Regions from separate parts of the Alteromonas sp. 14N.309.X.WAT.G.H12 genome, predicted to be linked through region 3. Evidence: predicted binding sites of a transcription regulator. Region 3 holds the regulator's gene; each other region holds the start of a gene.

What was found. Region 3 encodes ArgR, which controls arginine synthesis, uptake and breakdown. Its sites were predicted from a motif close to ANTGAATANNTATTCANT; they were not measured.
Region 1: V5298_RS07460 (aspartate aminotransferase family protein) is a predicted target of ArgR. The motif match lies at 4,593-4,610, and genes of this name have one in related genera.
Region 2: V5298_RS11380 (OadG family protein) is a predicted target of ArgR. The motif match lies at 2,305-2,322, and genes of this name have one in related genera.

What each region holds. Positions count from the first base shown of each region.
Region 1 covers NZ_JBAHZB010000016.1:43,959-51,925, forward strand. Annotated here, with positions in the region: gene V5298_RS07435 (TorF family putative porin) at 1-490, opposite strand, end outside; gene rpe (ribulose-phosphate 3-epimerase) at 835-1,509, shown strand; gene trpS (tryptophan--tRNA ligase) at 1,545-2,555, shown strand; gene V5298_RS07450 (aminodeoxychorismate/anthranilate synthase component II) at 2,583-3,221, shown strand; gene V5298_RS07455 (HDOD domain-containing protein) at 3,320-4,483, shown strand; gene V5298_RS07460 (aspartate aminotransferase family protein) at 4,779-5,984, shown strand; gene astA (arginine N-succinyltransferase) at 6,011-7,048, shown strand; partial or broken gene astD (succinylglutamate-semialdehyde dehydrogenase) at 7,064-7,967, shown strand, end outside.
Region 2 covers NZ_JBAHZB010000038.1:15,336-23,302, forward strand. Annotated here, with positions in the region: gene alaS (alanine--tRNA ligase) at 1-1,313, shown strand, start outside; gene csrA (carbon storage regulator CsrA) at 1,448-1,645, shown strand; tRNA gene V5298_RS11365 (tRNA-Ser) at 1,806-1,896, shown strand; tRNA gene V5298_RS11370 (tRNA-Arg) at 1,937-2,013, shown strand; tRNA gene V5298_RS11375 (tRNA-Arg) at 2,062-2,138, shown strand; gene V5298_RS11380 (OadG family protein) at 2,420-2,692, shown strand; gene oadA (sodium-extruding oxaloacetate decarboxylase subunit alpha) at 2,713-4,515, shown strand; gene V5298_RS11390 (sodium ion-translocating decarboxylase subunit beta) at 4,515-5,645, shown strand; gene V5298_RS11395 (ATP-binding cassette domain-containing protein) at 5,642-6,448, opposite strand; gene V5298_RS11400 (oligopeptide/dipeptide ABC transporter ATP-binding protein) at 6,445-7,440, opposite strand; gene V5298_RS11405 (ABC transporter permease subunit) at 7,440-7,967, opposite strand, start outside.
Region 3 covers NZ_JBAHZB010000011.1:13,637-21,603, reverse strand. Annotated here, with positions in the region: gene V5298_RS05940 (TonB-dependent receptor) at 1-1,288, shown strand, start outside; gene V5298_RS05935 (TonB-dependent receptor) at 1,560-4,154, opposite strand; gene argR (transcriptional regulator ArgR) at 4,703-5,167, opposite strand; gene mdh (malate dehydrogenase) at 5,392-6,330, shown strand; gene V5298_RS05920 (flavodoxin domain-containing protein) at 6,398-7,861, opposite strand; gene V5298_RS05915 (PepSY-associated TM helix domain-containing protein) at 7,877-7,967, opposite strand, start outside.

The sequences.
Region 1 (7,967 bases), on a different contig from region 3:
TTGCGTAATCGAGGGAAACGTATGAAGCTTGGCCGAAACCAAAGTCCTGACCTTCGCCTTCATCCGCTTCAGTATTGGCTAGCAAATACAATGAAACGCTAAAGGCACCGTAACCGACAGTACCGTAGATTTCACCAAAGTCGAACTCCGCTTCAGAATCGTAGTTGTAGTATAAGTAACCTACATCATAGGTGAAATCCCCTGATTCTCCGGAAAAGCCGAGATACAGATCATGCTCGTAAGAATAAATATCGTCTGCACCATAATTGACGTTCGATGCCCATGTTCCTGCATAAAAACCGCTTTCGTGTGAGTAATCGATTCCTCCTTGTACCGCTGCTTCATTGGCAGTCTGAGTAAGACCACGCCAAATGTAGTTATTGGTAACACTCACGTTTGCACTTAGCTCAGCAAAGGAAGGCGCTGAAGTCATTAAGGCAGCTGAAGAAATTGCCACCGCTAGCAAGGTTTTTTTCATCGAAATTTTCATGTGTTCTCCGTTATATTAACTATTATTTTTGCGCAAATGACGAATAGACCATGTACGCGTTTTCTGTCTTATTTTTATTATTTGGTTTTACCCAGTAACGCAAAACTAATGCCCAAATGTAATAGATTAGTAAAGATCCATCATTTCTTGTTAACCAACTGATTTGAAAGATTTTTTATTACTATGGAATAAGAGGATTTCATCGTGCATTTTTCAGGCACCACTTTGGCGCGCACCACTTTGGCACATACTCACACTATTGGTGCAGCGCATAATCAAGACAAACCGGTTTTCACAAGGTATGATTCCCCCTGTTTTTAATACCAGTAAAGAGGTAAAAGGGTATGGCTGAATTTCTAATTGCGCCTTCAATATTGTCCGCCGATTTTGCGCGCTTAGGGGAAGACGTGGTGGCGGTACTTAACGCTGGCGCAGATGTGGTTCATTTTGATGTTATGGATAATCATTATGTGCCAAACCTGACCTTTGGCCCTATGATTTGTTCAGCCTTAAGAGATTACGGTGTCACTGCCCCCATTGATGTGCACCTGATGGTTTCGCCGGTAGACGCACTCATTGAACAGTTTGCCAACGCGGGAGCCAGCTACATCAGCTTTCATCCTGAAGCCAGTCAGCATATTGATCGCTCTTTGCAACTTATCATCGATCATGGATGTAAACCGGGACTGGTGTTTAATCCAGCAACGCCCCTACATTATCTTGATCATGTCATGGACAAACTCCATCATATTCTTATTATGTCCGTTAACCCCGGCTTTTCCGGGCAGGCGTTTATTCCTTCAACGTTAGATAAACTCCGCCAAGTGAAAGAGAAAGTACAACAAAGCGGACAAAATATTCGAATTGAAATTGACGGGGGGGTAAAAGTCGATAACATTCGTTCCATCGCAGAAGCCGGAGCTGACATGTTTGTGGCAGGTTCCGCTATTTTCAATGCCCCGAATTATCAGCATGTCATCACGCAGATGCGGGAAGAATTGGAAAAATCCCGTAAGTAAGCTTAATTTAAGCGTTTTAATCAGGTAATAAAGTAATGAGCAACAAACCTATCGTACTTAGTGGCTGTCAGCCTTCAGGCCAATTGACTATCGGAAACTACATGGGCGCATTGAAGCAATGGGTGTCCATGCAGGATGACTACAACTGCCTGTATATGCTTGTGGATCTTCACGCCATTACTGTGCGCCAGGACCCAAAAGCATTACGGGATGCCTGCCTTGACGGCTTAGCCTTATACCTTGCCTGTGGCATCGACCCGCAAAAAAGTACTCTGTTTGTTCAGTCTCATGTGCCCGAGCATGCTCAACTTGCGTGGGTATTAAATTGCTACACCCAAATGGGTGAGCTGAACCGCATGACACAATTTAAAGATAAGTCAGCTAAAAATGTGAGTAACATCAATGCCGGCTTGTTGACCTACCCGACCTTAATGGCGGCGGATATTTTAATCTATCAGGCCAACCAGGTTCCTGTGGGTGATGATCAGAAACAACATCTAGAACTCGCCCGGGACGTGGCCACCCGCATGAACAACATTTATGGCAATGTGTTTACCATTCCTGAGCCCTATATTCCTGACTTTGGCGCCCGTATTATGAGTCTTCAGGAGCCTGGCAAAAAAATGTCCAAGTCTGACGATAACGTCAATAACTTTATCGGCTTACTGGAAGATACGAAAAAAATCACCAAGAAAATCAAACGTGCTGTTACCGACTCTGACGAGCAGGCCCGTATCTACTTTAATCCACAGGAAAAACCTGGAGTGTCGAACCTGCTCACCTTATTGTCTTTAGCCACGGGGAAAAAGGTCGATGATCTGGTGGGTGAATACGAAGATAAGATGTACGGACACCTTAAAGGTGATGTGGCCGAAGCCGTCGTTGCCTTACTTACCCCAATTCAGGAGCGATTCCGGGCCATTCGGGAAGACCGCAGCTACTTAGATGACGTCATGAAACAGGGGGCAGAAAAAGCCTCAGCCAAAGCCGCGGTGACGTTAGAGAAAGTCTACGACACAGTGGGCTTTATACCCCGTCCCCGTTAACAGACTCCCAATCACAGGGCTCAGTTATTGCTACTACTAATCGATAACTTCGATTCATTTACCCATAATCTTGCCCGGTACTTTACGGAACTGGGCCAGACTGTGCGCGTGATCCGCAACGACGCCATCACCTTGTCACAAATCCAGACCTTAGCGCCGGATATGCTGGTGTTTTCACCGGGCCCTTGTACCCCCAATGAAGCTGGTATTACCCTTGCGGCGATTCAAGCCTTTGCCGGTACAATTCCCATGCTTGGCGTGTGTTTAGGCCATCAATCCATCGGTCAGGCATTTGGCGCACAGGTTGTTGGCGCACGCTGCATAAAACACGGCAAAACCTCACCCTTAATTCATCACAATAGTGGTCTTTTTCAACATCTGCCGACGCCGTTTCAGGTCACCCGTTATCATTCATTGGTTATTGCCCCTGACTCGTTACCCGATACTTTTAGCGTCGATGCTTGGTGCGAAGAAACCCCAGGGGAACGGGAAATTATGGCGGTTAGCCACAAATCCTTGCCCATATGGGGCGTACAATTTCATCCTGAATCCTTACTCACAGAACATGGACACGCATTACTCAACACCTTTATTCAACAAGCAACCCACTATAAAAAGTCATTTGCAGCAATAAAAGCTCAAAAAATACTGCCTACCGGCCGATAACCAAGTTATATTATTTTGATGAATGAGCCCCAACCTTGTTTTATTCAGTATCTGAAGCCTTGTGCACAGGGCCAATTAATCGCCGGAGCCGCACTTTCGTGAAAGCAAGTCATCCATCCCTTCCCCCCTTGGATGAGCGATTCGATAATCTGCTCATCACACCGGCGCGGGTAGCACAAATGTTGGGAAAACGTAGTCCTGGCGAAGTGAGTTTTGACGAATCAGAACAAAATAACGCACGACGACGGTTGCTTCATGTTGAAAAAGTCGCAATAAAAAATAAGCAAATTCAAGCGGATAAAGACGCGTCATACTTAGATCGGGTTAATGCGATGCTGCACCAACGGGTGTTTAATCAGATCCAAGGTCATTTTTCTAAACCCCAGACCGTGTTTAAAGACATCTTAGGGTTAGATGAAAATATCGCCCCTTTGCTGGATATCCTATCGGTAAAATCCACCTCGATTTCCCGTATAGAGCCCCATGCGGCGGCGCTGCCCTGGCTGTATGAAGAATTGCTAAGCGTGGTTAATGCGCCTAAATTTCGGCGCCGTGATGCCCGAGGAAAGGTTATTCCCGTTGAAACATTGCGCACCGCGTTAAGCTTTTTGGGTATTAACAACCTCAGATTGTTGCTGCCATACATTATTCTGCGTAAGGCTCTGCCTAAAATTACCGATCCCTTCCCAGAGATAAAAAACCGCCTACTGCAATACGCCCAAGGCACCGCTTTAACCTTACGGGAGCTTGCACCCGCCAATGATATAGAACCTCACGAAGCCTATACGGTGGGGATTTTTTCCCAGTTAGGGCGCTGCGCTATTGTACGGCTCTACTTTAAATATTTTGAACAAGTTCAGATAGAAATGCTGCAAGAAGCTGAAGCGGAACGAGAAACCACCTTGCACGCGGCGCTAACAAAGTTGCCAGCCTCGGCAAACTATCTTATTGCCATACAAAATATGTATGCCGATACCCTCAATGCCCATATTGTGAAACACATGCATTTTAGTCATTTGCCATTGGCCTCCACCTATTTAGCATGCGTAGAACCAGCAAATGAATCAAATGCACTGGCTGATTTGTTATCCAGCGCTCAACAATACACATCCATAAGAATGCTCCACCAAAGCCAGTTTTTAGACAAGCAAGAAATAGCATCGGCCTTGGCAAACATCGCCCTGACCCGTGCACAGCGCGACCACTTGAAGATGGTGGATATTTTTCAACTTCCGCTGATTGAAAACATCAAAGGAGAATAATTTTTTTGGATATTCATTCATGGTATTGAATATCCTCTTTTATTCCCTGTCACTGCTATAACTTTCCTTTCTTTACATATCAACAAATGGAATGACAAGTGGGGTTGCATCTAAATAGTTATTCACTTTTCTTGCAAAACAAGCCAAACCCCGCGAAAAATAAGGCCTACAGCCAATTTCATTGGCTTACAAATCCAACTTAAAAATGGCATACTACTAGGCTAACTTGTCCTATTCGCATCCACGAACCCCATACAATGAGCCTGCTGGATGCCTGATAACAGAGGGAAATAGAATGAAAGTAACTCGCGCTACCTTCGATGAAGTCATGGTACCAAACTATAATCCAGCGAACATGGTGCCTGTTCGTGGTGAAGGTTCTCGCGTCTGGGATCAGAATGGCGAAGAATATATCGATTTTGCCGGCGGTATTGCGGTAAATGTTTTAGGTCATTGCCATCCAGCCCTTGTGAATGCCCTGACAGAACAAGGCAACAAACTTTGGCACTTAAGTAATGTCTTTACCAACGAGCCCGCATTACGTTTAGCCAAAAAGCTCACCGATGCCACATTTGCAGAACGCGTGTATTTTGCCAATTCAGGTGCCGAATCCAATGAAGCGGCCCTTAAGTTAGCCCGTCGCTTCGCGTTAGAGCAATTTGGTGAACACAAAAACGAGATCATTGCGTTTAATCAAGGCTTTCATGGACGTACTTTTTTCACTGTTACCGTAGGTGGTCAAACCGCTTATTCTGACGGTTTTGGACCTAAACCCGGCGCCATTAAGCATTGCGATTACAACGACCTTGCCGGCTTTGAAGCTATGATCAACGACAACACCTGTGCCGTTATGATAGAACCGCTGCAAGGTGAGGGTGGTATTATTTCCCCTGATCCTGACTTCATCAAAGGAGTACGGGCGTTATGTGACAAACACAATGCTCTGTTAATCTTTGACGAGGTGCAATCTGGAGTGGGCCGTACCGGTCAACTTTACGCCTACATGGGGCTGGATGTGGTTCCCGATATTTTAACCACAGCAAAAGCGTTAGGCGGTGGTTTCCCTATTGGTGCCATGTTAACCACAGCGGCCATTGCTGCGCACTTAAAACCCGGTACCCACGGCAGCACCTACGGCGGTAATCCGCTGGCTTGTGCAGTGGCAGAAGCTGCGTTAGATGTGGTCAACACCCCACAAGTTCTCAACGGTGTAACTGAAAAAGAAGCCCTGTTCCGTCAATTGTTTGCTCAGATCAATGAAAAATACGCTGTATTTGACGAAATCAGAGGTAAAGGCTTATTACTCGGTGCCGCATTAAACAAAAACTACCAAGGCCGGGCGCGGGACTTTCTTGTTGCCGCCACCGATGAAAAGCTGATGTGTTTAGTGGCCGGTGCCAACGTGGTGCGTTTTGCGCCATCGCTTATCATCGGTGAAACCGAGATCCGCGAAGGTATGGCCCGCTTCGAACGTGCCGTAGCGCACGTTGTTAGCGCTTAAAACCCCACATTAAAGAGCGAGCGACTATGTATATTATTCGCCCCATTTCGGCACAAGATTACCCGGCCTTACACCAAGTGGCCGTGGAATCAGGTGTCGGATTTACCTCTTTACCGGTAAACGAAGCCTTATTGAGGAAGAAAATTGCCCGCGCAGAAGCGGCGTTTTCATCACAGGTGAACGCTCCGGGCAATCAGTCCTACCTCTTTGTGCTGGAAGATACCGACACCAACACGGTGGTAGGTACCACCGGTATCGAAGCGGCGGTGGGACTGGATGATGCGTTTTATCACTATCACGTTGGCAAAGTGGTGCATGCCTCCCGTGAACTTAATATTCACAACACCGTCGATATTTTATCGGTATGCAACGACTACACCGGCGTTACGGAGATATGTACGTTATTTCTTCGTGAACAGGCCCGGGGCGGCATTAATGGCCGCTTTTTGTCGAAAATACGCTTTCTGTTTATGATGGAGCACCGGGAACGCTTTTCAGAAACCATCATAGCCGAAATGCGCGGCGTGAATGATGAGGAAGGTCGCTCTCCCTTTTGGGCATGGCTAGAAGAACACTTCTTCTCGTTGGACTTCCCTACCGCTGATTATCTCACCGGTATTGGCAACAAGCGTTTTATTGCCGAGTTAATGCCCAAATACCCCATCTATGTAAACTTGTTAAGTAAAGATGCCCAGGCGGTGATTGGCAAAGTACACGACAAAACCCGCCCAGCGCTGCAATTGTTGCAGGAAGAAGGCTTTGGATATCGCGGGTATGTGGATATTTTCGATGCCGGCCCCACCGTGGAAGCCAACCTCAGTCATATCCGCACTGCACAGGCCAGCCGAAAACTGCCGGTTCTCATCGACGACCAAAAGGTCGCTCAGGAAGGACAAACCTGTTACATCATTAACACCTCAGTGAAAGATTTTCGCGCCGTTGCCACTGATTTGGCGGTTAGCGAAGACAATAATGTTGCCGTAATAACAAAACAAACCGCGGCAGCACTCAATATCAATGAGGGTGATAGTGTGCGTTTTGCACCTATTGCCTATCGAGACTAACGACAGGATCCATACATGCAAACGACACTCTTCATTAATGGTGAGTGGATCGCGGGACAAGGACACACGATTCAATCCGTCGATCCAGCAAAAAACCAGATCATTTGGGAGGGCAAGGCTGCCACACCACAACAAGTTGATTTAGCCGTCAAAGCGGCCCGCAACAGTGCGCCAGATTGGGCAGCACAATCGGTCACACAACGATTAGCCATTATTAAAACCTATGGCGATCTGTTGGGACAAAATAAAGCGGCCCTAACTCAACTCATCGCCAAAGAAACCGGTAAGCCGGAGTGGGAAACGGCCACCGAAGTGGGCGCCATGATTGGCAAAATAGGGATTTCCGAGAAAGCCTATTTTGAGCGCACAGGAACAGTTGAAAATCCCATGCCCGTTGGGCAGGCTTTTATTCGCCACAAACCTCATGGTGTGGTTGCCGTCTTTGGCCCCTATAATTTCCCCGGTCATTTGCCTAACGGACATATCGTGCCCGCATTGTTAGCAGGTAATACCATCGTATTTAAACCCAGCGACCTCACCCCCGCCGTGGCAGCCTTTATGGTGGATTTATGGGCTCAAGCTGGCTTACCCGCCGGTGTACTTAACCTGGTTCAAGGGGAAGTGGAAACCGGTAAAACGCTGGCATCTCACAGTGATATCGATGGTTTATTTTTCACCGGGAGTTCCCGCACGGGCAAAATCCTGCATGAACAATTTGCTGGCCATCCGGGCAAGATATTGGCACTGGAAATGGGCGGCAACAACCCGCTTATTATCAAAGATGCAAAAGACACCGATGCCGTTGTCCATGATATTGTGCAATCGGCTTTTGTCACATCCGGTCAGCGTTGCACCTGTGCCCGACGCCTGTTCCTGCCTGTGGGCAATGACGGTGACAAGATCTTAGCGCGACTCATTG
Region 2 (7,967 bases), on a different contig from region 3:
AGGCCAGTAATTTTGGTACTAATTACAATGACATGGTGAAAGTTGACCATGCCACTGAATTCACCGGTTATACCCATGTTGACGGTGAAGCCACCGTTGTTGAACTGATTTGTGACAATCAGTTGTCGGATCACCTTAAAGACGGTCAGGATGGTATTGTGGTTCTTGATCAAACGCCGTTTTATGCCGAGTCAGGTGGACAGACCGGTGACCGAGGTGTACTCAGAGTTTCCGGTGGCGAGTTTATCGTCTCCGATACCCAGAAGATGGGAAATGCCTTTGCCCATAAAGGCAAGGTGGTAGGTGAAATTCATAAAGGCGACACGGTTAAGGCTGTTATCGATGATAAATACCGTGATGCGGTGAAGAAAAATCACAGTGCAACACACCTGTTGCATGCGGCGTTGCGAGAAATTTTAGGGGATCATGTAACGCAAAAAGGTTCCTTGGTTGAAGCTCAACGACTCCGCTTTGATTTCTCTCATTATGAAGCCATCACCCCAGAGCAATTATTGGCCATCGAAACGCGGGTAAACGAAGAAGTTAGGGCAAACCATACCCTGAAAACACAATTAATGGATCTTGACGAAGCCAAAGCGTCGGGTGCCATGGCCTTATTTGGTGAAAAGTACGATGAAAAAGTACGTGTGGTTACCATGGGCGCATTTTCTGTGGAACTTTGTGGTGGAACACACGTCAATAGAACAGGGGATATTGGACTTTTCAAAATAGTCTCTGAAAGTGGTATTGCTTCCGGTGTTCGTCGCATCGAAGCGATCACCGGTGCAGCTGCCGTTGAGTTTGTACAACAACAACATATGCAGTTGCAATCAGCAGCCAGTTTATTAAAAACTGACCCAGCTAAACTCATTGAACGTATAAGTACGCTACAAGGTCAAAACCGCGATTTGGAAAAAGCGCTGAGTGCCAGCAAACAAAAACTGGCGAGTTTACAAAGCGCTGATTTGCTTAGTCAGGTTGAACTCATTAACGGCACTAAAGTGCTGGTTTGTTCTCCTGAGGGCGTTGAGCCTAAAGCACTGCGGGGCATGATGGATGATCTTAAAAACCGCATAGGTGATGGCATTGTGGTACTCGGTATCGCAGATAGCGGGAAAGTAAGCTTAATCGTTGGTGTAACGAAAAGTTTAACTGGGAAGATTAAGGCTGGCGAGCTGGTCAACTATATTGCTTCTCAAGTTGGTGGAAAAGGTGGCGGTCGTCCTGATATGGCTCAGGCTGGCGGCAGTCAACCCGAAAATCTGTCTGTTGCACTTGCTTCGGTTAACGCATACCTGGCAGATAAGCTATAATTTTGGAAGTAAGCTTTCAGTGAGTTTTTGATGTGACACAAGAACAGGGAATCACTGATGTCTTCCGCGGGTCGTGCCGGGGACAGACAACATATTAAGGGATCTGTTTATGTTTAAGGACCAGGAGCAAGCGAATGCTTATTTTGACTCGTCGTGTAGGTGAAACCTTAATGGTCGGTGATGATGTTACCGTTACTGTTTTGGGTGTGAAAGGCAATCAGGTACGAATTGGTGTTAATGCACCGAAAGAAGTATCCGTGCATCGTGAAGAAATTTACATGCGCATACAAGCTGAAAAGGGCGGACAGCCTGGCAATACTACTGCCGAATAGTGCTACTAAAAAAAGGCCGGATTTCCGGCCTTTTTTTATGTTTACTGTTACAAAGCAGGGTTTTTGAACGATTTGTTTAAAATCGCAGCATCCGCATCATTTTTCTTAAAAAAGGGTTTGACTCCGCACAGAGTATCAGTAAAATGCAGCACCACGTTACGGAGAGGTGGGTGAGTGGCTGAAACCAGTTCCCTGCTAAGGAACCATACCTAATACTGGTATCGAGGGTTCGAATCCCTCCCTCTCCGCCACTATTAAGGTTGGATGTGGTGGCCAACAACAAGTTTTTGCGCGTGTGTAGCTCAGCTGGATAGAGTACCTGGCTACGAACCAGGCGGTCGGAGGTTCGAATCCTTCCACACGCGCCAGCTTTTAAAACACCACCTTTTGCAATAAAATGTGAAAGTACGATTTATGCGTGTGTAGCTCAGCTGGATAGAGTACCTGGCTACGAACCAGGCGGTCGGAGGTTCGAATCCTTCCACACGCGCCACATAGAAAACCCACCATCTGGTGGGTTTTTTTTTGCCTTTATTTGTCTTAGCTCAGTACTTGGGCTTATTCCCTGTTGAATACGTGCGGTAAGTTAATTTTTGTGCGTTTTTATGGTATGAGTACTAGGCACAACATTAAAAACTCGGTGCTTTTGGGTATCTATTTTTGAATGTGAATTCATTTTAATTGTTTATTTATGCAAAAATAACCTTGCTAAGCATTGTTTTTGCATTTTTATCGTGGTACTTATTCACTCCACATAAATATAAGGTGTTTGTAATGACTTCCGATTCATTAGGCAGTTTGTTATATGAAGCTGCTACCCTAATGCTGACAGGAATGCTCTTTGTCTTCGCGTTTCTTATTTTGCTTATCTTTGCAGTTCGAGCTCTAGCGGTATTTTGCAAACGGTATCCGGGAGCAGATCCCATTACTCCAGTAGCTAGAAAAGCGTCGCAGACAAAAAACAACGTCGGTGCTGATGGCGTGGATGGGAAAACCCTATCTATCATCACTGCGGCAATACATCAACATAGAAACACTAAGAAATAAGCCATTCAAGAGGAAACAACATGTCAAAGCCACTGGCCCTGACCGAGTTAGTCTTACGTGATGCACATCAGTCGTTATTGGCAACACGTATGCGTCTGGACGATATGCTGCCCATTGCCAGTCAATTAGATGATGCTGGTTTTTGGTCAGTTGAATCCTGGGGAGGGGCAACGTTTGATGCCTGTATACGGTATCTTGGGGAAGATCCCTGGGAACGTATTCGGGCACTGAAAAAAGCCATGCCTAAAACCAAGCAGCAAATGCTGCTTCGGGGGCAAAACCTGCTCGGTTATCGTCACTATGCAGACGATGTGGTTACGCGATTCGTGGAACGGGCCCACGACAACGGCGTGGATGTATTTCGTATTTTTGATGCCATGAACGATATTCGCAATTTGCAGACTGCGGTGAAAGCGGCCATCGATTGCGGCGCCCATGCTCAAGGCACGATTTCCTATACAATCAGTCCAGTACACACCATCGATGGCTGGGTTGATATGGCAAAACAGTTAGAAGACATGGGTGTGCATTCTATCTGTATTAAAGATATGGCTGGCTTGTTAAAGCCCTATGAATGCGAAACTTTGATCACACGGTTAAAAGCCACTATTGGTGTGCCCATTGCCATGCAGTGTCACGCCACAACTGGTTTAAGTACCGCCACCTATCAGAAGGCAATCGACGCCGGTATTGATATGGTGGACACCGCCATTTCATCTATGAGTATGACCTACGGCCATACCGCTACCGAGACCATCGTATCGGCGCTAGAGGGTACAGAGCGGGATACAGGATTATCATTAGAAGGTTTGGAATCCATAGCGGCTTATTTTCGTGATGTGCGCAAAAAATATGCAAAATTTGAAGGCAGCTTAAAAGGCGTTGATGCACGTATTTTGTTAGCCCAAGTACCAGGTGGCATGTTGACCAACATGGAAAGCCAGCTAAAAGAGCAAGGCGCGGAAGACAAGTTTGATGAAGTGCTTAAGGAAATTCCACGGGTGCGTAAAGATCTTGGTTTTATTCCTTTAGTAACGCCTACCTCTCAGATTGTGGGTACCCAAGCGGTGCTCAATGTATTAACCGGTGAACGCTACAAGAGTATCTCGAAAGAAACCGCTGGCGTGTTGAAAGGGGAATACGGCGCCACTGCTGCCCCGGTTGATGCGCAATTACAAGCACGCGTACTTGATGGCGGCGAACCTATTACATGCCGCCCTGCGGATCTCCTTAAGCCAGAAATGGAGAGTTTGTCGGCAGATCTCGTTAAATTGGCTGAAAGCAAAGGTTTCACGTTGGCGGAAAAGCAAGTGGATGATGTATTAACCTATGCATTGTTCCCTCAAATTGGCCTTAAGTTTTTACAAAACAGAGGCAATGCTGACGCCTTTGAACCGGCACCGACCTCTGGTGCTGAGGTGGCAAACACTGAAAAGCCATCACCTGCTGCGCACACGCCCAGTACAGAAGGTGCAGCCTACGATGTGCGAGTTGATGGCAAGGTCTATCATGTGGAAGTGGCAGAGTCTGGTTCGCTGACCAGTGTGACGCCGGCTTCCACACCGGCTAACACTGCGAATACTCCCAAGCCAGCCGCTGGGGCAGGGGTAACCCAGAGTATTAATGCGCCGTTATCGGGAAATGTATTCCGTATCCTCGTCTCCGAAGGGGATACGGTGGCCAATGGTGATGTGGTGATTATTTTAGAAGCCATGAAAATGGAGACAGAAATTCGCTCTGCCGTTGATGGTGTGGTGGCTTCTGTTGTCGCCAAAGAGGGTGACGCTGTGGCAACTGGGCAACCGTTAATTGAGCTGAACTAATGGAAAAACTATTAATACTTTGGGACAGTACAGCCCTCGCCCATTTTCAGGGTGGCCAGCTAATAATGATGGCCGTGGGGCTGTTACTTCTTTACTTGGCAATCGTTAAAAAATTTGAACCTTTGCTATTGTTACCCATTGGTTTTGGGGCCTTGCTGACCAATATTCCCCTTGCTGGCTTCAGTGAGCCGGGGGGGATGCTTTATTATATCTATGAGGTGGGTATTCATACGGGGGTTTTCCCGTTGCTTATCTTTATGGGCGTGGGGGCCATGACGGATTTTGGCGCCCTTATTGCCAACCCGCGCATGTTATTGCTTGGTGCCGCGGCCCAGTTTGGTATTTTCGCTACCTTGTTTGGTGCGATTTCACTGAATGTGATCCCAGGATTTGATTTTACCTTAAAAGACGCCAGCGCCATTGCCATTATCGGCGGTGCTGACGGACCCACCGCTATATTTTTGGCCTCCCGTCTTGCTCCTGATTTACTTGGTGCCATAGCTGTGGCTGCCTATTCCTATATGGCATTGGTTCCTATTATTCAGCCGCCTATTATGAAGGCGCTGACTACGCCTGAAGAGCGTAAAATTGAAATGGCTCAGTTACGGCCAGTATCTCAGCGGGAGAAAATCATCTTTCCGTTGGCGGTACTGATCCTCACCATTTTCTTTTTACCTTCAGCAACTCCGCTAGTGGGGATGTTTTGTTTTGGTAACCTAATGCGAGAGTGTGGCGTGGTCGATAGATTATCGAAAACCGCGCAAAATGAACTGATTAATATTGTGACCATCTTCCTTGGTTTGGCGGTGGGATCAAAACTGTCTTCGGATAAGTTTTTAACCGTTGAAACCCTTGGCATACTGGCGCTGGGCGCCATTGCTTTCGCCATTGGCACGGCTGCTGGTGTCTTGATGGCTAAAGTTATGAATCGAATGAGTGGTGGTGGTATAAACCCATTGATTGGTGCTGCAGGGGTAAGTGCTGTACCTATGGCGGCCAGGGTGGTCAATAAGGTCGGTCTACAAAGCAATCCACATAACTTTTTATTGATGCATGCCATGGGGCCGAATGTGGCCGGTGTATTAGGCTCCGCGGTAGCGGCAGGCATTTTACTGGCATTGGTAGGTTAGGTGAGAGTTTGCTGAGGCACTAAGGATTGATAGGATTCAATTAACTTTTTCGTCATTTTATGTTGAGGCCATCGAAAGATGGTCTCTGTTTTTCCCGATTCAACAATTTGGCCGTTTTCCATCACAATTACCTTATCGGCAATGTGACGAACGATGCCTAAGTTGTGAGAAATAAAAATAAAGGCCAGACCTAATTCCTTCTGCAAGGTTAAAACGAGGTTCACGGTTTGGGAGCGCACCGACGGATCCAATGCTGCAAAAGGCTCATCAGCAACCAGAATTTTAGGTTGTAAGATCATAGCTCTGGCAATCGCCACCCGTTGTTGCTGGCCATCGGATAACATATGTCGGTAAAAGTAATAGTGATCGCGGAGTAAGCCGACTTTTACCAGGGTTTCTTCAATTCTGCTGCGTCGTTCTTCTTCATTTAATTGAGTATTTAATTCTAAGGGTTCATCCAGAATTTTCCCCACCGGAATACCGGGATTCATCGCCTCGGTACTGTGCTGAAAAATCATGCGGATATCGTTACTACTATTGTAACTTTTGGTCGATTTTTTCTTCGCGGCGTTGTACATCACATTGCTGAGAAAAATCTCTCCTTCATCGGCTTTGACTGCACCGACTAACAATTTGGCAAGGAGTGATTTGCCGGAGCGGTTTTCACCGATAATGGCGATGGTTTCGCTGCGATTGACCGACAACTCAATGGGACCAAGAGAAAAGACCTCTGGCTTTTTGAGCCATCGGTTTTGCTTGTTGTGTTTAAAGGTCAGCCCATTGACAAGCATGACTTCGCTCATAATTTCTCCATATGCAAGGGGAAATGACAACTGTATGTATGGTCGTGAACACGTCGTACTTCAGGGGTAACCACACAGGCACGCTGAGCACGAGGGCAACGGGGCCCTAATCGACAGCCGATGGGTACATGCTGTAACGAGGGGATGGTGCCATCAAGTGCTGGTAGCATGGATTTAGGTGGCAAATCGTTGCGAAAACTCGGTGCACTATCTATCAGAGCTTTGGTGTAGGGATGCAGAGGACGTTTTCGGATTTGTTTCATTTTGCCTGATTCAACAGTTTGCCCACAATAAAGGACGGTCATGGTGTGTGACATACTGGCGATGGCAAGTAAGTCGTGACTAACGAACAAAATGGACAAGGATTTAGTTTGATTTAGCCGGGTCAGCAATTTCAGTACTTTTGCTTTGGTTGTGGTTTCCATTCCTCGGGTAGGATCATCGGCGATGAGTAACTTAGGCTGAGAAATGAGCGCCATGGCAATCATGAATTTCTGGCCGATATCAACAGGAATTTGATGGGGATAGGCATTGAGATAATGTTTGTGATATTTAATGCCTACTTTGTGTACCGTACTTATGGCGGTTTTGCGGCGGTCTTGTTGTCGCTGCCAGAACCACTTCCCCTTTACCAGTTCAGCTGGAATGGCTTCTTCTAATTGCTCACCTAAAGTGGCCGATGGATCCATAGCTCCAATGGGATCTTGAAACACTACCCCAATATCCCGACGCATTAATTCCCGGCGCTCTTTACTGCTCATGGAAAGCATGTTGTTGCCTTTCCAGCTCATTCGGTCTGCGGTGACCTTCCATTGAGGTGGCAATGAGCCGGAAATGGCTTGTACCATCAGACTTTTCCCTGAGCCAGATTCGCCCACCAAGGCTCTAATTTCGCCGCTGTTAACGGTAAGATTAACCTTATCCAGCGCCTTCACTCGGGCCGTGCCATTATCAACCTCTAGTGTGAGGTTTTTTATATCGAGCATTGGCATTAGTGACTTAACCTTTTTCTTAATGCAGAGCGTAAACCATCACCCACTATATTAATGGCCAAAACCATCAGAAAGATAGTTAAACCTGGAAGGGCCGTATTCCACGGCGCAATATAGGCCACATCCAGGCCATCGGCCAGGATCACCCCTAATTCCGGTAACGGCGGTTGCGCCCCTAAGTTCAAAAAGCCTAGCGCGGAGATATCAATCACCGCAATGGAGAGGGCGAGAGAGCCCTGAACCACTAACATTTCAATCATATTCGGGAGAATAGAATGAAAAAACAGCTGTTTTGAAGTCGCGCCATCTAAGCGAGAGGCAAGAATGTATTCTTTTTTCATTTCACTTCGCACAAAGGCTCGGGTGTGATGAATAAACTGCGGGATAAGCGCCAGCGTGATGGCCCACATACTGTTTACCAATCCGGAGCCCAGTACCGCAACGATGATAATGGCAATAAGCAATGTGGGGATGGCCATCAGCGCATCGAGGGTATGATTGATGACGCTAGAGCGTACGCCGCTGGT
Region 3 (7,967 bases):
TGTCGGTCTGTACTCAGGCGGTAACCCCAACGTATGGCTGTCTAATTCCTTCTCTAACGACGGTATTACTAACATCGATACTTACCGCAGCGACTTCTATTTATTTGATGACGCCGGTACGACGGTTCCTTTAGTTAATGGTGGCAGCTTAATTTATTCCCCGCTTCAGGAAATGTACGATGAGGTGGCTGATGCGGATCCTGCATTGGGTGAAGAACCATCTACCAACGCGGTTCATCCTGACTTTGATATTCCAAGTGAATGGAAGTTTAATTTAGGCTTTACTTGGGTAACGGATGACGACTATGTATTCCAAGCAGATATCTTGCACAATAAAAAGCAAGATAGCGCACAAATCATCAACGTGGGCTGGGATACAGAAAACGTAACCTATGCAGCGGATGGTCGTCCTATCTATGATTACATTCAAGTGGGTGAAGACGATGAAGGTGATGCGGTATATCGTCATTACCTTAAGAGTGACCTGGTGCTGACGAACGCAGAGAAGGATGGTAGTTCAACGACGATTTCCTTCGCGGTTCAGAAAAGCTATGATTTCGGCTTGGATGCAAGCGTAGGTTATGCGTATAACCGTTCGAAAGATGTGACGCCAATGGCAAGTTCTGTGGCTTATTCTAACTTCACGAACTTCGCCTCATCTGATCCGTTAAACCCAGGTATTGCGACGTCTAATTACGAAGTTCCGCATCGTTTCACGTTAAACCTGCGTTACTCAACTGAATTCATAGACGGTTATAAAACCAGCTTCTCATTATTCGGCTCTAGTCAGAAAGGACGTCCTTTCTCGTACACCTTCTCTGATATCAATATCGGTGAAGCTCAATACGGAACTGACAATGCCTTGCTGTACATTCCGGAAGTGGATGATGCGAACGTAACTTATGCGGATGGTTTCGACCAAGCAGCATTCAATGATTTCATTGATCGTGAAGGTTTGACCCGCGGTGAGATTGTAGCGCGTAACTCGCAAAACGCTGATTGGTATACCCGTTTCGACTTCCGTCTTGATCAACAACTGCCTGGTTTCATGGAAGGGCATTCAGCGACAGCTTATTTTGTGTTGAAAAACGTGGGTAACTTCCTCAATGATGATTGGGGCGTAAGAGAAATTGGTCCATTCGTATCAGCACCTGTACTACAGGCTGACCTGAACTCTGACGGTACTTACACTTACAACGAGTTTTATGATGATAATACTAACCAAAACGGTTACTTCAACGAACAGTCGTTGTGGCAAATCCGTATCGGTGTGAAGTACAACTTCTAATCCTTAGGTTAATTAAAAAAACCGCCCTTTACCGGCGGTTTTTTTGTGTCTGTTGAATAGCCTGATGCACATTTTGGTCTTCTGTTCCTAATATCATTCAAGTGCCGTGGCTGGCAAAACAGAGTAAAGCAGCCTAGGAAAATCCCACTCTCTTAATGTACTGCCGCTGACGCCCATATTTACCAGAAAGTGTATGTTCTTGCGCCCTATGTACAAAAAAGCCGTCAGGGAAATCCTGACGGCTTTTAACGTTCTATTACCTTAGCTTGGTTTAGAAGCTGGCTTGTACTTTAAATGACATAGTACGGCCCAGTGGATCGTACAAGGTATCATCATAACCACGGAAGTAGGTGTCATCGTAGGTGATCATTTCATCGGTAAGGTTAGAAATCCCGCCCGTTACACGAATATTGTCGTTAACCTGATAAGACACGGTAATGTTGTGATTGAAGTAATCATCAGCATAGTCGTAGTAACTATACATAGTGTCACCGTTCGCACCGATAAATAGGGTACGCCATGCAACAGACCATTTATCACCGTCGGTCCAATCTAGGGTGATGTTACCACGGTTGTCTGGGTAGAATAGCTCTCCTGCATATTCAGTCCCTTCTTCTTCGTAGCTAAATACGTGGGAGAATTCTAAGCTTGCACCAAATTCACCGATAGACGTAGGCAAACGGTAATCCGCTGAAACATCTAGCCCGCTAGTGGTAACTTCTGAGTAGTTAGTATAACCAGAAGTGATAGATACGATCTTACCGTCATCATCACGTTCAATATTTGACGAGCTACCATCGGTATCAAGATCAATTAAATCGTCAACGTCAATACTTTCGATTTTATTTTCGTAGTCGTACTGGTAATAAGACACTTCAAATGAGAAGTTGTCGGTGACATCATAGACCACGCCCAAGGTTAATGAGGTGGAGTTCTCTGGTTTAAGATCTGGGTTACCACCGTAATACGTGAGGTGCTGTTGAGTCGTCGAACAATAACTTGTATCTGCTGAGGCATTACCTAAGGTATCGCAGTAATAAGTATCATAGGCACTTTCAAAGCTGTACGAAATGGTAGAGAACAGTTCGCTCATTGTGGGTGCACGGAAAGCTTCACCCCAGCTGACGCGTAATAACATATCATCCGTTGGACGCCAGGTTACCCCTAATTTAGGCACTGTGTCAGAGAAGTGTGACGTGGAGATTTCTTCCCCGGTGTCCCCTTCAAGGTCATAGCCGTCGTAACGTAACGCCGCTGACACTTCTACGTCTGCAGGAAGCTCAATGGCCCACTCAGTGTAATAGGATTGACGCTCACGGGTGGCATATACGTCATCACCGCCAGAACCACCAGATATAATGCCTAAGGCCGATTCCGGATCAGACATTTGGGTAAAGTCTAAGTTAGAATACTCAGCACCAAATACCGCGCTTACTGTCATAAAGTTGTTTTGGAATACCTGGCCAGAAATATTGCCGTCGATAATATCCCGTAATTGGTCAGATTGATAAATACCGGTATGTTCTGCTTCTTCCAGCAAATCTGAGTTATATTCAATCCAGTCTTCAGTACTTAAGCCCTGAACATTGAACAAATCCAGTTCTTCGCTGTCTATTAAGTCCTGAACCACCGTATCGTTAACCAGGTTGTAGTTGAATACTTCTTCTTTTGACGTAGTGCGCTGATAGTAAAGTTGCCAATCCCAGTCAGAGTCGGCCAAGGTAAAGTAACCTTCCAAACCTGCGACGATTTCAAAATTGGTTTTTTCAGTGGTGGCATCACGGTTGCCCAAACTTGTGGTTCGGAAATATACGGTACCGTCGGTGCCATAGGGGTTCATGGCGTTATCGGCATCAATGGTCAGGGTAGATGTGGATACCGGCGTCGCCGCATATCGGGAATCCGTGGTAGTTTGGGTGGCAGAGAAGCGAGAGATAAATTCCAGGTTATCAGCAAGGGTATACTGAATCTTGGTCATGATGGAGTTTTTCTCAGTGGCCCCATATAACCAGGTGGAGTTACCATAGTAATAACCACAGCGATCACCGGTATCTACTGTATCATCGATGTCTTCACAAAGGTCACTGTTGTAATAGTAACTGTCGGTGTCGCTATCATAGAAGTTAGCAACGGGGCTGTAAGTAGAATAGCCAACATCTTCACCCACCACAGCGGCATCGGTGACTTCCTGGGTATTTTCATGTTCGGCAACGAAGACAATGCTGCCTTTATCGTTGGTTAAACCTGCTGCAAAGTTATATCGGTTAGAATCACCGCCGTCTACACCTGGATCTTCAAAGGTATAGCCTAATTCCACACCATCAAAGCTTTTTTTGGTGATGATGTTAATTACACCTGCCACCGCATCTGAACCATAGATGGCCGATGCACCGTCGCGTAATATTTCAATGCGCTCTACGATAGACATAGGGATCATGGACATATCTGACGATGAACCACCGTCATAGCCTAAACCCGGTAAGCGTCTGCCATCTAAAAGTACCAAGGTGGCACCAGAGCCTAAACCACGCAGGTTAACTTCGCTGGATGCCGATGCACCAGAGCCATAACCTGATTGGCCACGGTAGGAACCAAAGGTGTTGATAGAAGAATTACGTAATACTTCTGCTACGGACGTATCACCGGATAACTCGATAGATTCTGCAGTGATTACCGTAACCGGGGATACCGATTCTAAATCGGTACGCTTAATACGTGAACCTGTTACTTCGATTTTTTCAATTGGTGCAGCTTCTTCCTCATCAGCGCTTTGTGCAAAGGCTAGAGGTGTGGTTAGCATACTTGCGGTACCCGCAAGTAACATACTGCGTTTTACTGCCAAACTAAGTCGTTTGTTCTTAAACATTAGAGTCCCCTGTCTTGAAGGTGATATTAAATAAAAAATTCATCTTCGTTTGTTGTATTTATTTTTTACGGATGTATCCGGTCGGGGGAATTAAGCACTTCATCGGGATGTTTGGCAATTTACATTTATTGAAATTTGCACGAATTAAGCCGTATTTACCGAAAAATTACATTGCTATAGGAACTATTTACAGTGAATGGGTTTTGGGTTGTTTGTTTTTTGTTCGCGATGTTGTTTTTTTAAAATCTATATTTATTTTGAATAAATGTAAAAAGCTTTTCCTTAAAGTTAAAGATGTATAGTGGTGTGTGAGGGAGAGTAGAGCGCAGGGTATGATGCAGGTTTAGAGGAAGTTTGCACTAACTTTACGTTAGTTTTCACAAACCTTAAAGTTAATTTGCTAGATTAGCAGCGTGTGTTTCTAATTTGTATCTCCTTGGTACGATTTAGTTTTAGCCGCCATATTTTATATGGCGGCTTTTTTTTGTGCTTTTTTAAATTTAATTGGGCGATTTTTAATTATTATAAAATTTGATTTTTGATAGAAATTAAACATTTTCGAATAAATCTTCAACACGTTGTCTTAATTCTTCAATGTGCGTGACATCAGCCGGTGCAATAAATATGGTATCGTCCCCGGCGATGGTGCCTAATACGCCATCTTTTTGACTCAATGAATCCAGTAATCTTGCGATAAGTTGTGCTGCGCCAGGGCTGGTTCTTATGATAACCATCACATTATTGTGTACAATGTCTAGGACAAGTTGTTTTAGTGGGCTTTTTGCCGTAGGCATTCCTAGTTCAGGTGGTAGGCAATAAACCATATCGCCGCGAGCGTTTCGTGTGCGTACTGCGCCAAACTTACTGAGCATGCGAGACACTTTTGACTGGCTGATATTGTCAAAAGCCTGAGATTTTAGCGCTTCTACAATTTCACCTTGAGAACCGAAGCTTTCCGCTTTTAGGATTTCTTTAAAGGCTTTGATCAATTTTTCTTGTTTTAAATTGGCCATAATTTCCTGTCGTAATTGGTGTTAGTAAAGACTTACGCTAATATTGTGCCGTAGCCCACTCGCTTAAGCAATGTTAGTGCATATTAATTCATGATATTGCATAATTTTTCAGTGAATGCCCGATATTCACATAAGATGAGGATTGGGCCATTGAGTTTTGCCGAGCGTTGTTTTAGTGTGACGCTCCGTTTATTTGACAAGTAAATATCCATAGGAGAAATGGTATGAAAGTAGCCGTGTTAGGTGCTGCCGGTGGTATTGGTCAAGCGTTGTCATTGTTGTTGAAAACACAATTGCCTGCTGGTTCTGAATTGGCATTGTACGATGTTGCGCCCGTTGTTCCAGGTGTTGCAGTAGACCTGAGCCACATACCCACAGCGGTGAAAGTTACCGGTCATGGTAAAGATGACTTGGGCGGAGCACTGACAGGTTGTGACGTAGTTCTGATCCCGGCGGGTGTACCTCGCAAGCCTGGTATGGATCGTTCAGACTTGTTCAATATCAACGCAGGTATTGTGAAAGCCCTTATCGAAGGTGTGGCTGATCATTGTCCTTCTGCTTGTATCGGTGTAATTACTAACCCAGTAAATACCACGGTTGCTATTGCAGCTGAAACACTGAAAGCAAAAGGGGTTTACGATAAGAACAAATTGTTCGGTGTAACAACCCTTGACGTTATTCGTGCAGAAACCTTTGTTGCTGATTTAAAAGGACTGGACGTTGCTAGTGTTCACGTTCCTGTTATCGGTGGTCACTCTGGTACAACGATCCTGCCTCTGTTATCACAGGTTGAAGGTGTGTCTTTCACCGATGACGAAGTGGCTAGCCTGACAACTCGCATTCAAAATGCAGGTACCGAAGTGGTTGAAGCTAAAGCCGGTGGCGGTTCTGCAACCCTTTCTATGGGACAAGCGGCTGCCCGTTTCTGTCTGTCTTTAGTTGCAGCGATGCAAGGTGAGAATGTGGTTGAGTACACTTACGTACAAACTGACGACAGCGATGATGCTGCCTTCTTCTCTCACCCTGTTCGTTTAGGACCAAATGGTGTAGAAGAAATTCTGCCTTACGGTGACCTAAGCGCCTTCGAACAGAAAGCAAAAGATGACATGCTGGAAGGTTTACGTGGCGACATCAAAATTGGTGTTGAGTTCGTAAACGGTTAAGCGAAGTCTATTGAATCAAAAGCCGGCTTTTTATAAGCCGGCTTTTTTGTATTTGTACTTATGTTCGCTAGTAAATGTCGCGATGATAACGTTGCGTATCGATGAGAAATTGTACTTTTTCTTCACCCAGGATAGCTAATAGCGCGCCATGTACGCCTTCTCCCATTCCTTCATAACTGCCGCATACATAAATTTGCCCTCCAGCGTCGACTAAGGCTTTTACGTCCTTTGCCGATTGCACGAGCTTGTCTTGCACGTATTGGGGCTGATTAGGACAGCGAGAGAAAACCTTATCCACCCGAATTGTGCTGGATTTAATCGGGGTATCTAAGGTTTGTTCAAGAACATCGTCTTTGTCTGGATAACGCTCGCCATAGAGTAGCCAAATACGGCTTGGCTTAATGGCTAAAGCAGGTTGAGTGAATTTGCTCAGCTGTGCACGTATGCCGGCCAAACCGCTTCCGGCGCCAATAAGCAACAATGGCGAAGTCAGCGCAGGAATGTGGCAGGCGGGGTTAGGTTTTATTTTTCCTTTGACTTGCTCTGCGACAGTCACATAGTGCGTTAGCCAGCCAGAGCCTAATCCCAGTTTACCGTTATCCAGTTTGTGCTGACGAACAATCAGCTTTAGCTGTTTTTCTTCAGGTATCGACGCAATGGTATAACTGCGAGTTGCGTTAAGGGGAAGGGCCGTTAAGCTAGCCACCGGCGATGTGTCGGTTTGCGGTGAATTAAGCTGCCGATAGGTAAGCCAGCGCTTGGCAGTCCAGGCTTGATTTTCAAAGTCAAATTCTAAATCGGGGCTAATATTGTGGTTGTGCAACCAGCGGGTAACTTCCAGTTCGCTGTTTGCTGGTAATATATCGAGAATATCCCCCGCTTCCCATGACATCCGGTCACTGAAAAAAGAAAGTTCGAACAGCGGGGTTTCGGAGGTTTTATTTAATTGGGTACGATTGTCTAAAATAAAATTGTTCGATGTTCCTGTGGCAAAGAAAACGGCACTTTTGCCTGTTTCTCCTTTGGCATGATCCAGCCGGGTAAGGGCTGCACCCGCCGTTGCACCGTGTTTTTCAAGTAATTGATACAGCTGTTCGCCAAAAGCACAGAAGTGGGGATAATGACTGTCACCGAGGGCAACCACATCAAATGTGAGATTTTGCAATGACAAGCTGGCATTTTTGGGGTTTTGCAAACTGCGGTAAAATGAACGGCCATTATCCGGTGGTTCGCCATGACCGTAGGTACTAACAACAAACAGGGCGCGTTTGATGTGGGTAAGCTCGCTAAGGGATAAATCGGATAACCGTGTTAACAGTACCGGGTATTCGCCCGCTTTATCGTTGGCGTATTGCTCAGCTAACGCGCGGGCATTGCCGGATTGACTGGCGTAGGCAATTAGAAACGTACTTTGATCGATGGCTGTTTTTGATAATTTCGGACGGTAGTGTCGCCACAGCAGTATAGCTACCCAAATGACATAAATGACAGTAAGGGCGACAGCGAACAGCAAGCGTTGAGATTCGGTCACAGCAATAGATCCGACTTAGTGAATAAAAACGAGCATAATGAATACAGGGATCAGCAGGCTTAATGCCGTAACGGGCCAGGTAGACGATTTATGGGGGGCTTGCTTA